2 regions of the Rhizobium sp. CB3060 genome follow, and region 1 is predicted to be linked to the other one. Evidence: predicted binding sites of a transcription regulator. Region 1 holds the regulator's gene; the other holds the start of a gene.
What was found. The regulator LexA, encoded in region 1, represses DNA repair genes until DNA is damaged. The targets are predictions, from matches to a motif close to TGTTCNNNNTGTGTTCNG.

Region 1 (5,265 bases):
CGTCGGTCTCGCTGCGGAATGGTTTTTCAAGAAAACCGTCCTGAAAGCCCAGTTTCCAAATCCTCTTGTCGCACATACGATCGGAGAATTAGGACCGTGGATTACTTTCACCCTCGTCAGCTCCGCCATTTTCCTAGCCATTGACTGGCCGCCGCTACTGCATGTGGTGATCCTGTTTTATCTGACGGCATTCATTGCCGCTCGCCTCGCATTTGCCGTCTGCAGACTATCGATGGACGCGGGCTCTCTGTCGGCCTTCGGCTATCGTAGGGCTTGTCTCTTCATTGCCGTTTTGGCGATAGCCGGCGCCACGACGTCGCTGACCAGACCGCTCTCCATCGACGGAGATGTCGGCACCGTCGTCTCCCACGGGTTCTCCATTCTCCTATTGCTGATTACGCTCGAAGCCGTATGGCGGCGACCGGGCAAGGAAACCGCTGCCCGACAGCTGACGCTTATGAACATCCTTTATTCACTCTACGTTGCCTGCCTCTGGCTTCTTTGGGTGGCCAACTTCGTCGGCCTTTTCTGGCTTGGCATCTATGTCGTTGTTCTTCCGGGGCTATTGACTGCCGTCGGACGGACGGCCGAAGCATTCGCAAAGGGACGCTGGCCTGGTGACAACAAGAACAGTGCGCGCATGGTGCTGGCCATCCGCGGTGCGCGGGCGCTCGTCATCGTAGCCGCGGTCGCCTGGATTACCGTCGTCTGGCACTATGATCCCAACATCCTCGCACGAGAAAATCCGGCGATCGACGCCGCTGTTCGCGGTGCGCTGAAGAGCGTCGTCGTTCTGATTTTGGCCGATCTCTGCTGGCAATTGTCGAGGGCATTCATTGACGAGAAATTGAGCGCCGCCGATAGCAGTGCCTCCTCGCCATCGGCGGAAGCCGCGCGCGCGGGCCGCCTTCGCACCCTGTTGCCGATCTTCCGCAACGCACTGGCAGCCATCGTTATCGCAGCCGCCGTCCTCACCGTGCTGTCCGAAATGGGCGTGCAGATCGGGCCGTTGATTGCGGGGGCCGGCATATTCGGCGTGGCGATCGGCTTCGGCTCGCAAACGCTCGTCAAGGATATCGTCAGCGGCATTTTCTACCTGATGGACGATGCCTTCCGCGTCGGCGAATACGTTCAAAGCGGCAGCTACAAGGGAACCGTGGAATCGTTCAGCCTGCGTTCCGTCAGGCTTCGACATCATCATGGTCCGGTGTTCACAGTTCCCTTCGGCGAACTCGGCGCCGTTCAGAACATGAGCCGCGACTGGGCGATCGATAAATTCCTGCTACGGGTTCCGTTCAATACCGACGTCGCCAAGGCGAAAAGGATCGTCAAGCAAATCGGAGAGCAGTTGAAAGAAGATCCGGAAATCGGACCGCAGATTCTTGAGACCCTGAAAATGAAGGGGGTGGAGCAAATTGGCGACTTCGGTATCGAACTGAGCTTTGCTTTTACCGCCCTCCCCGGTCGGCAAACCTACATACGGCGCCAGGCCTATACCATGATCCGCGACGCCTTCATGGAAAACGGCATCGACTTCGCTCAGCCGACAGTGCAGGTGGGTGGCGAGGAAAAATCCGATGCCGCGATCGCAGCCATGACACTGCAGAGAAAGAAGATCGCTGAGCAAATGACGCAATCGGCAGCGCCGCCGACCTGAACGTTCGCGCGAGATCAGTCACCAGCCTCATCTCCGCGCCCTCTTTGGCAAGGCGACAACCCTGGAGCCGATACCGGATGACGTTGGACAGAAAGGAGATCCAATGTGCTGAATGACCATCTGACGTCTATTGCCGCGCACGTTATTCAAATAGCGCTGACACCGGTCTTTCTGCTGGCGGGCACCGCCGGGTGCCTCAATGTCTTCTCGGCCAGGCTCGCCCGCGTCTCCGACCGGGTCAACAGCCTTTTCGAACGGGTGACCTCTGAGGACCCGGATGAAACGCGGTTGCTGCAGCTCTATTATCTGCGACGGCGAACATTGGCGCTGGAGATCGCAGTTCTGCTCGGCACGGCATCGGGCGTGTTCACATGCCTTGCGACGCTCGGCCTCATGGGCGGTGCAATTCGACAGCAATTTCGCGAGCAATTGCTGCTCTGGCTCTTTGGCCTTGCCGTCTTCGCACTCATGGGCGCCTTTGTGGCCTTTCTCGTCGAGATGATTCTGGCCGGGCGCAGCATGCTAAGGCAGATCGCCAACGACCGTACCTTGCTCGAGCACCGGCACGGGAGTTCGAGGAAAAGTTCAACCTATTGATATCCCATCGAATATTACTACGGATGGCACCAATCCCGGCCCCTCAGAAATCCGGATTCCCAGTCAGATCCATAGCTTGCTCTCCATGGTTCGGAGAGTGTCGTCCTCCAAAGAGCTTATAGAACGAAGAACATGGCTTTTCGCCGCCTTGGAGATAATCCGTTTTGGGATCGTCCGAAATTTTGCTTCGCCCGATTCCGCATATATTTCTGCTATTTAGTTTGAAGGTGCCGGGAAAAAAGTCATCTGCCCGGGACCTGTTATGTTCCCATTTATTTGATGCACCTACAAAATGTTCACCGAAATTTAAGGGCTTGCGGAACACATATGGAACATATAGTGTCCGTTCTGGATTTGTTTCACGACACCTTCTCAGTCCCGAGGTTCAAAACGATGTTGACGCGCAAGCAGCAGGAACTGCTTCTCTTCATTCACGAACGAATGAAGGAGTCCGGTGTTCCGCCATCTTTCGACGAGATGAAAGATGCGCTGGACCTTGCGTCCAAATCCGGTATTCACCGTCTCATCACGGCTTTGGAAGAACGCGGCTTCATCCGTCGCCTGCCGAACCGGGCCCGGGCGCTGGAGGTCATCAAGCTACCGGAGGCCTATAGCCCGAGCCTGCAGCCTCGCCGCGGCTTTTCGCCAAGCGTCATCGAGGGTAGCCTTGGCAAGCCGCAACTTGTGCCGCCGCCCGCACCCACCAAGCCGGTGAGTGAGGACAACAACAGTTCGGTTTCGGTACCCGTCATGGGCCGCATTGCCGCCGGCGTTCCGATCTCGGCCATCCAGAACAATACTCACGACATCACCGTTCCCGCCGACATGCTCGGCTCCGGCGAGCATTATGCGCTGGAGGTCAAGGGCGACTCCATGATCGATGCCGGCATCTTTGACGGCGATACCGTCATCATCCGCAACGCCACGACCGCCAATCCCGGCGACATCGTCGTCGCTCTCGTCGATGATGAAGAGGCGACATTGAAGCGCTTCCGCCGCAAGGGAGCCTCGATCGCGCTTGAAGCGGCAAACCCTGCTTACGAAACCCGCATCTTTGGGCCGGATCGAGTGAAGGTACAAGGCAAGCTCGTCGGTCTCATTCGCCGCTATCACTGACCGGTGACGCCGGCTTGAGCGGCGCGCCAAAAGTGTCTGTTCGCCAGTCGTAGGAGCGATGCAGGCTCCATGGCCGCGAAAGGTTTTCAAACGCTGCCGTCATTATCGGTTTATCGGTGCTAAGGCTCATTTCGATGGACCCTGTGCGGCGCAATGTTGCACCTGTGAAGAGCGTGGCGCCAGAGCGGCAGCGATCAAGACGCAGCCGTACGGAGGTGATGACGATATTGGCCGTGTCGCAGGCCGGAGCGAGATAGGCGGCATCTTCAATGGTGACAAGCATGTCGCCATTATCCAGCATTGCCACGCACCATGCACCTTTTTGGCAGGCGAAACCGCCCGGCCCGGCCGCGTCTAATGCCGCATCCATCGCCTTTCGAACGGCGCTCTGTTCTTCGGAATTCAGGCGACGATGCTTGTCTGATTTGCTGATTTTGGGGAGCTGACTATCCGGCGGAAGCATCGTTGGCGGTTGCTGCTCGGTGATCGCCAATGCTCTTTGCCATTGCTCGAAGATGAAATCCGGCGGTTTTTCGCGGTTTGTCGTCAACGCACCGTTGCGCAACAAGGCGACCAGCGTGCCGTCCTCGGAGATCATGAGATCAGGCTTCAGGACACCGGGGCCGAGCGCCACGACTGCGACCGAACCGGTGATCAAGAGCGCACCTGCATGTCGCAGCCATGTTCTCAGCAAGGTCATCAGCAAGAAGCCGGCTATGACCGTCGGGAACAGCCAGACCGGCAGCCGGCCGAAGGGAATATTACCGCCCCAGGCGGCAACCGTTTTGGCAATGACGATGACGACATCAAGTCCCCAGCCGGTTATCTGCCAGAAAGGGGCATCAACGCCAAATGGCATCAGTAGCGTCGCCGCCATGCCAAACGGCATGACGACAAAGGAGACGACCGGCATAGCCGCCAGATTGGCAACGAGGCCATATGTCGCCAACCGGTGAAAATGTTCTATCGAGAAGATTGCCGTCGATGCGCCGCCTATAAAAGAGGTCGACAATATGCTTCCGAAGAAACGGGAAACGAAGAGCAGCGGACGCATGACCCGGAACCGGGAGAGAACGCTCTCCCGATGCGGCCTCCTCGCCCAGAGCGAATAGCCGGACACCAACGCCAGGGTCGCGGCGTAAGACATCTGAAAACTTGGTCCGAGCGCCTGCGAAGGCGACAGTATGAGAATGACTATCGCCGATAGCGCCACGTTGCGCAGGCTAATGGATGGTCGGTCGAAGAGCACGGCGATCAGCATGATAGCCATCATGATGAAGGCACGCTCCGCGGATACCCCGAAGCCGGAAATGAGATAATAAGCCGTCACTGTAACTAGCGCGCCGAAGGCCGCAATCTTCTTTGTTGGCCAAGCCTGTGCCACGCCGAAAAACAGACTGAGGGCGTAGCGTAAACCGACATAAAAGATGCCCGCGGAGAGCGCCATGTTCAGGCCGGAGATGGCAATGATATGCGCAAGACCCGAGGTCCGCAGCGCTTCCGTCGTATCGTCTGAGATCGCTCGTCTCTCATCGGTGACAAGCGAAGCCGCAAAGGCGCCGGTGTCTCCGGGCAAAAGCGTCCTGATTCTATCGCCGATATGGCTGCGCAAACCGGCAAGCCAGATATCCGCCTTGTCGAGGACCGATCCCTGAACTACATCACCAGTCGGTGACAATAGTGTCGGCGTTCCATAGGCAAAGCCATTCGCGCCGGTGCCATCGAAATAGGCGCTGAAGGCGAAATCGTTGAGGCCGGGCAAGGCAGGTCCGGCCGGCGGCGTCAACCGCGCTCTACCCTGAATGCGGTCGCCGAGTTCGAAGGGCTGGAGCTGTTTGCGCACGAAAATGGTGATCTGCGCCGGCGGCCTGCGAATGGTCGGTTTTTCCGTTGCC
Region 2 (5,265 bases), 630 kb from region 1:
CCCAGCGCGCGCACGATCCGTCCTTGCTTGAAGTCGGCGATCGCCTGTTCACGCATGAACCATATGCAATCGCCCTGAGGCGCGACGATGCCGACTTCCGCCTAGTGGTCGACCGCGCGCTCACGGATTTTTATCTATCGGACGATTTTCTGCCGCTACTGAAGACTTACTTCGGAAGCGAAGCGCCGATGCTGCACACGCAAATCATGATGGAGCATGTGCCCTAGCTCCGGGGCAAAGGGCATTGCGTTGGCAAAGCAGATGATCGATGCGGCAGATGCCCACCGCAACCGTCAAACCCTCTCCACAAACCCATCCAGCACCCTTTTCTGCCCAGCCCGATCGAAATCGATCGTCAGCTTGTTCCCTTCGATCTCGGAAACATTGCCGTTCCCAAACTTTATGTGGAAGACGCGGTCGCCGATCGCAAATTTAGAGGGTTCGGTGGAGGTGGATTTGGCGACGAGTTCGCCGTCGATGGTGCGGGTTTTGGGGCCGCTTTCGCCGTAGCCGATGCGTTCGACGGCGTGGCCGGAGCGGGAGCCCCAATTGTCGCGGGTGGCGTCGGTCTTGTTGGCCTGGGCGCGTTTCCAGCCGGGAGTGGAATAGGAGTTGGCGAAAGGGTCGGCCTTGTCGAAGCGCGACTGGCCATAGCCGCCGCGGCCGTAACCGCCGTAAGATTGCTCCATCTCGGCCACTTCGACATGGGTTTCCGGCAGTTCGTCGAGAAAGCGGGAAGGGATGGTCGATTGCCAGAGGCCGTGGATGCGGCGGTTGGAGACGAACCAAATGTGGCAGCGGCGCTTGGCGCGGGTGAGGCCGACATAGGCGAGGCGGCGTTCTTCCTCCAGGCCGGCGCGGCCGCTTTCGTCGAGCGAGCGCTGGTGTGGAAACAGGCCTTCCTCCCAGCCAGGCAGGAAGACGGTGTCGAATTCCAAGCCCTTGGCGGAGTGCAGCGTCATGATCGAGACTGCGTCCAGATCCTCGTTCTGCTCGGCGTCCATGACGAGGGCTACGTGTTCGAGGAAGCCGCGCATGGATTCGAAGCTTTCCATCGAGCGGATGAGTTCCTTCAGGTTTTCCAGCCGTCCGGGTGCTTCCGCCGATTTGTCATTCTTCCACATGTCGGTATAGCCGGACTCTTCGAGAATCTGCTCGGCAAGCTCGGTATGCGGGGTGTTTTCAAGCAGTCCCTGCCAGCGGCGGAAGGATTGCACGACGTCGAACAGCGCCTTGCGCGCCTTCGGCTTCATTTCGTCCGTTTCGATGATATCGGCCGCTGCCGCCAGCATCGGAATGTCGCGGACACGGGCGTAATCGTGCAGCGCGCGCACGGTGGTGTCGCCGAGGCCGCGCTTCGGCGTATTGATGATGCGTTCGAAGGCGAGGTCGTCGGCCGGCTGGCAGACGAGGCGGAAATAGGCCATGGCATCGCGGATTTCGAGGCGTTCGTAGAAGCGAGGGCCGCCAACGACGCGGTAGTTCAGGCCGAGCGTAACGAAGCGGTCTTCGAATTCACGCATCTGGAATGAGGCGCGCACGAGGATCGCCATGTCGTTGAGATTGTGCTTGTTGCGCTGAAGCTGCTCGATCTCCTCGCCGATCGCGCGGGCTTCCTCCTCGGAATCCCAGGAGGCGTGCACCTGCACCTTGATGTCGTCGGGATCGGAGCGGTCAGTGAATAGTGTCTTGCCAAGTCGGCCCTCATTATGGGCGATGAGATGTGCGGCCGCGCCGAGAATATGCTCGGTAGAGCGGTAATTGCGCTCCAGTTTGATGACCTTGGCGCCGGGAAAATCCTTTTCGAAACGCAGGATGTTGTCCACCTCAGCGCCGCGCCAGCCGTAGATCGACTGGTCGTCGTCACCGACGCAGCAGACATTCTGCAGCTCGCCCTTTTGCCGCTGCGCCAGTAAACGCAGCCACATATATTGAGCGGTGTTGGTGTCCTGATATTCGTCGACGAGGATGTAGCGGAACCGCTGGTGATAATCCTTCAATATATCAGGATTCTGACGGAACATATTGATCGGATGCAGCAAAAGGTCGCCGAAGTCGCAGGCGTTCAGCGTCTTCAAGCGGGCCTGATACGCGGTATAGAGGTCGCGTCCCTTGCCATTGGCAAAGGCGCGCGCATCGCCTTCCGGAATATCGGCCGGGCCAAGGCCCTTGTTCTTCCAGGTGTCGATCATCCCGGCAAATTGCTTGGCGGGCCAACGCTTGTCGTCCAGCCCCTCCGCCTGGATCAATTGCTTGATCAGGCGCACGACATCGTCAGTGTCGAGAATGGTGAAGCTCGAGGAGAGGCCGACCAGCTCGGAATGACGGCGCAGCAGCTTGACGCCTATCGAATGGAAAGTGCCGAGCCAGGGCATGCCTTCGACCGCGCCGCCGACGAGGAGGGCGATACGCTCCTTCATCTCGCGCGCGGCCTTGTTGGTGAAGGTAACGGCGAGGATCTGAGAGGGGAAGGCACGGTTGGTGGAAAGGATATGGGCGATGCGGGTCGTCAGCACCCGCGTCTTGCCGGTGCCGGCGCCGGCGAGCACCAGCACGGGCCCATCCAGCGTCTCGACCGCTTCCGCCTGTTCCGGATTGAGGCCAGCGAGATAGTCAGGGCGGCGGCCGCTGTCGCGCGCCGCCATGGCGCGGGCCGCAATACCGCCACCGGCGCTGGGGGCAGGGGCAGGCCGACGCGGCGCCGCGTGCTCCGGCTCCTCGTCAAAGAAGGGAATGTCGTCATGTCCGATGGTCATGCGGCTCAATGTAATGATTCTGCCCTGAAAGGCAAAAGAAACGGCCGGGAAATAGAACAAAAAGTGCACATTTCTTGGGTTGTTAGCCTTTCAAGGGACTGTCTCGCAGTTCCTGCGGCTTGTTGTTCAACGGAGCGGCGGCTGCATGAAGAGATGTAGGAAGCGGCATTGCGTGCGAAGGCGGCCAGGCTCCGGGCGGCGGAATGATCGCAACCTGAACGCGATAACGATTTTCTGATCGAGGGCGATTTATGGTAAATTGCCAGTTTCCATTATCGCTTTCTTAAGCATGATTGCTAATCATAGCGCCTGTAACCGCTCGAGTTTCAGGCGCTGTTTTTTTGCCGGACTCCACCTTCGCCGACTTCGGTTGGCCCGCGCGCATGAGCGCCCGCGGCATGGTTCCAATGTCTTCATGTATCTGTTGTGTATCGTTGCGTCCGGAGTCCTGTGTCGTGAGTATTTTTTCGACCTTCATAAGGGTAAGTTCCCCTGTCAAAACAGCCCTTGAAGTCCTTCGAAACACACAGGCGGATCTGAATGTCGCACAGCGTCAGATGTCATCCGGTCTGCGTGTGCAGACCGCTAAGGACAACGCCACTTACTGGACGATCTCGACATTGACGCGCACCGATATTGGCGCCGTCTCGGCCGTGCAGGATGCGCTGGGGCTTGCTGCTGCCACGGTCAGCACCGCCTCCACGGGCATCACCAGCGCAATCGATATCGTCACTCAGATCCGATCGAAGCTGGTGACTGGCTATGAGGGCAGTGTCGATAAGACCAAGCTCAACGACGAAATCTCCGAACTTAAGGACCAGCTTCGCAGCGTCGGCGAGTCGACGAGCTTCAACGGCGTCAACTGGGTCGTGCTGCAGAACGGTGACGATCCGACCGAGCCACACGAGATCCCGGGCTCCCTCATCCGCCACACCGATGGCACGGTTTCGATCGGCATGCTGAACTATGAGGGTGTCGGCTCGACCAGCGGCCCCATCGTATCGACGGATGCACGATATCTGATCGACGATCAGTCAAGCGGCACGGGCGGCTATGGCGTGCTCACCTCCACGGCTTTTGCAACGGAAGCGGGGGCAGCCGAGAACTATGTGCTGATCGGCAGTAAAAATGGCGATACCAGCGGGCAGGTGGAAATCTCGCTCGACGCCAATACGACACAGGGCGCCGTGACCGACATGGTCAACACCGTCACCGCCATGCTGCACCAACTGAACACGATAGGATCGGCCTTCGGCTCGTTGGAAACGCGCGTCAGTCTGCAAAACCAATTTGCCAGCAATCTCAGCGATTCGCTGACGAGTGGCGTCGGCAAGCTGGTCGATGCCGACATGGAGAGGCAATCAAGCAGGGTATTGGCGCTGCAGACGCAGCAGCAACTGGGATTGCAATCATTGTCGATTGCCAATGCCAGCTACGATACGGTGAGACAACTCTTCCAAAACCTCTGACGGCGGAAGCCTGGATTTCAAGGGGAATAGATCGGCGGAGCGGATCCAATCTCCTTGAACTGGTTAGTTTGGAAGAAAACGCTCCAGAATAGTGGCCGGGCAGCCCGGCCGCGGGTGGACGAAAATTATATTTCATCATATTGCCGCAATGCTTCATATCTGCTGCGGACCATCGAACCGGAGAGCGACGATTCTATGATCAAGAAATTTGCCATCCTTGCCGTCTCGGCAGCCTTTCTCAATGCATGTACGACAACCGATCCCTATACGGGAGAGCAGAAAGTATCCAACACGGCGGGAGGCGCCGCGATCGGTGCCGGCGTTGGTGCGGTTGCCGGTCTTCTCATCGGCCACTCGCCGGCATCGCGCCGCAATGCTGCGCTGATCGGCGCCGGCGTCGGTGCGCTTGCGGGTGCCGGCATCGGCAATTACATGGACCAGCAGGAATCCGAGCTGCGCGCGCAGTTGCAGGGTACTGGCGTCTCCGTAACGCGCGTCGGCGACCGCATCATCCTCAATATGCCGTCGGCCATTACCTTCGACATCGACCAGGATGCGATCAAGCCGGAATTCGATCCGACGCTGAATTCGGTCGCGATCGTGCTTCGCAAGTTCAACCGCACGCTGATCGACGTCAACGGCCATACGGATTCGACCGGCAGCCTGCAGCATAACCAGGAACTGTCCGAACGCCGCGCCGATTCGGTTGCCAGCTATCTCGGCAGCCAGGGCATCGACCAGCGCCGCATGTCTGCCGTCGGCTTCGGCCCGAGCCAGCCGGTCGCCACCAACGCCAGCGAAGCCGGCCGTGCGCAGAACCGTCGCGTCGAAATCCAGATCGCGCCCATTACCCAAAACGGCTGATCTGACGTAGACCTTCAAACAAGGACGGCCGGGTTTTGCGACCCGGCCGTTTTGTTTGACCGCTGCCCGTTCACGAGTGCATCGTCGCGCCTTTGGTGATCTTGTCGACGATCTTCTTGTCCGCGCGCAGCGCGATGCCAACCACCTTGGCGTCCTCAGGCGTAAATTCGGAGAAG

Region 2: the regulator LexA is predicted to act here: its motif matches at 2,809-2,826, upstream of N2601_RS09340 (ATP-dependent helicase).

The regions. Positions count from the first base shown of each region.
Region 1 covers NZ_CP104158.1:1,283,711-1,288,975, reverse strand. Annotated here, with positions in the region: gene N2601_RS06380 (mechanosensitive ion channel family protein) at 1-1,657, shown strand, start outside; gene N2601_RS06375 (DUF2721 domain-containing protein) at 1,763-2,254, shown strand; gene lexA (transcriptional repressor LexA) at 2,648-3,370, shown strand; gene N2601_RS06365 (ComEC/Rec2 family competence protein) at 3,351-5,265, opposite strand, start outside.
Region 2 covers NZ_CP104158.1:1,917,054-1,922,318, reverse strand. Annotated here, with positions in the region: gene N2601_RS09345 (amino acid ABC transporter substrate-binding protein) at 1-227, shown strand, start outside; gene N2601_RS09340 (ATP-dependent helicase) at 294-2,756, opposite strand; gene N2601_RS09335 (flagellin N-terminal helical domain-containing protein) at 3,212-4,225, shown strand; gene N2601_RS09330 (OmpA family protein) at 4,421-5,089, shown strand; gene N2601_RS09325 (DUF2000 family protein) at 5,160-5,265, opposite strand, start outside.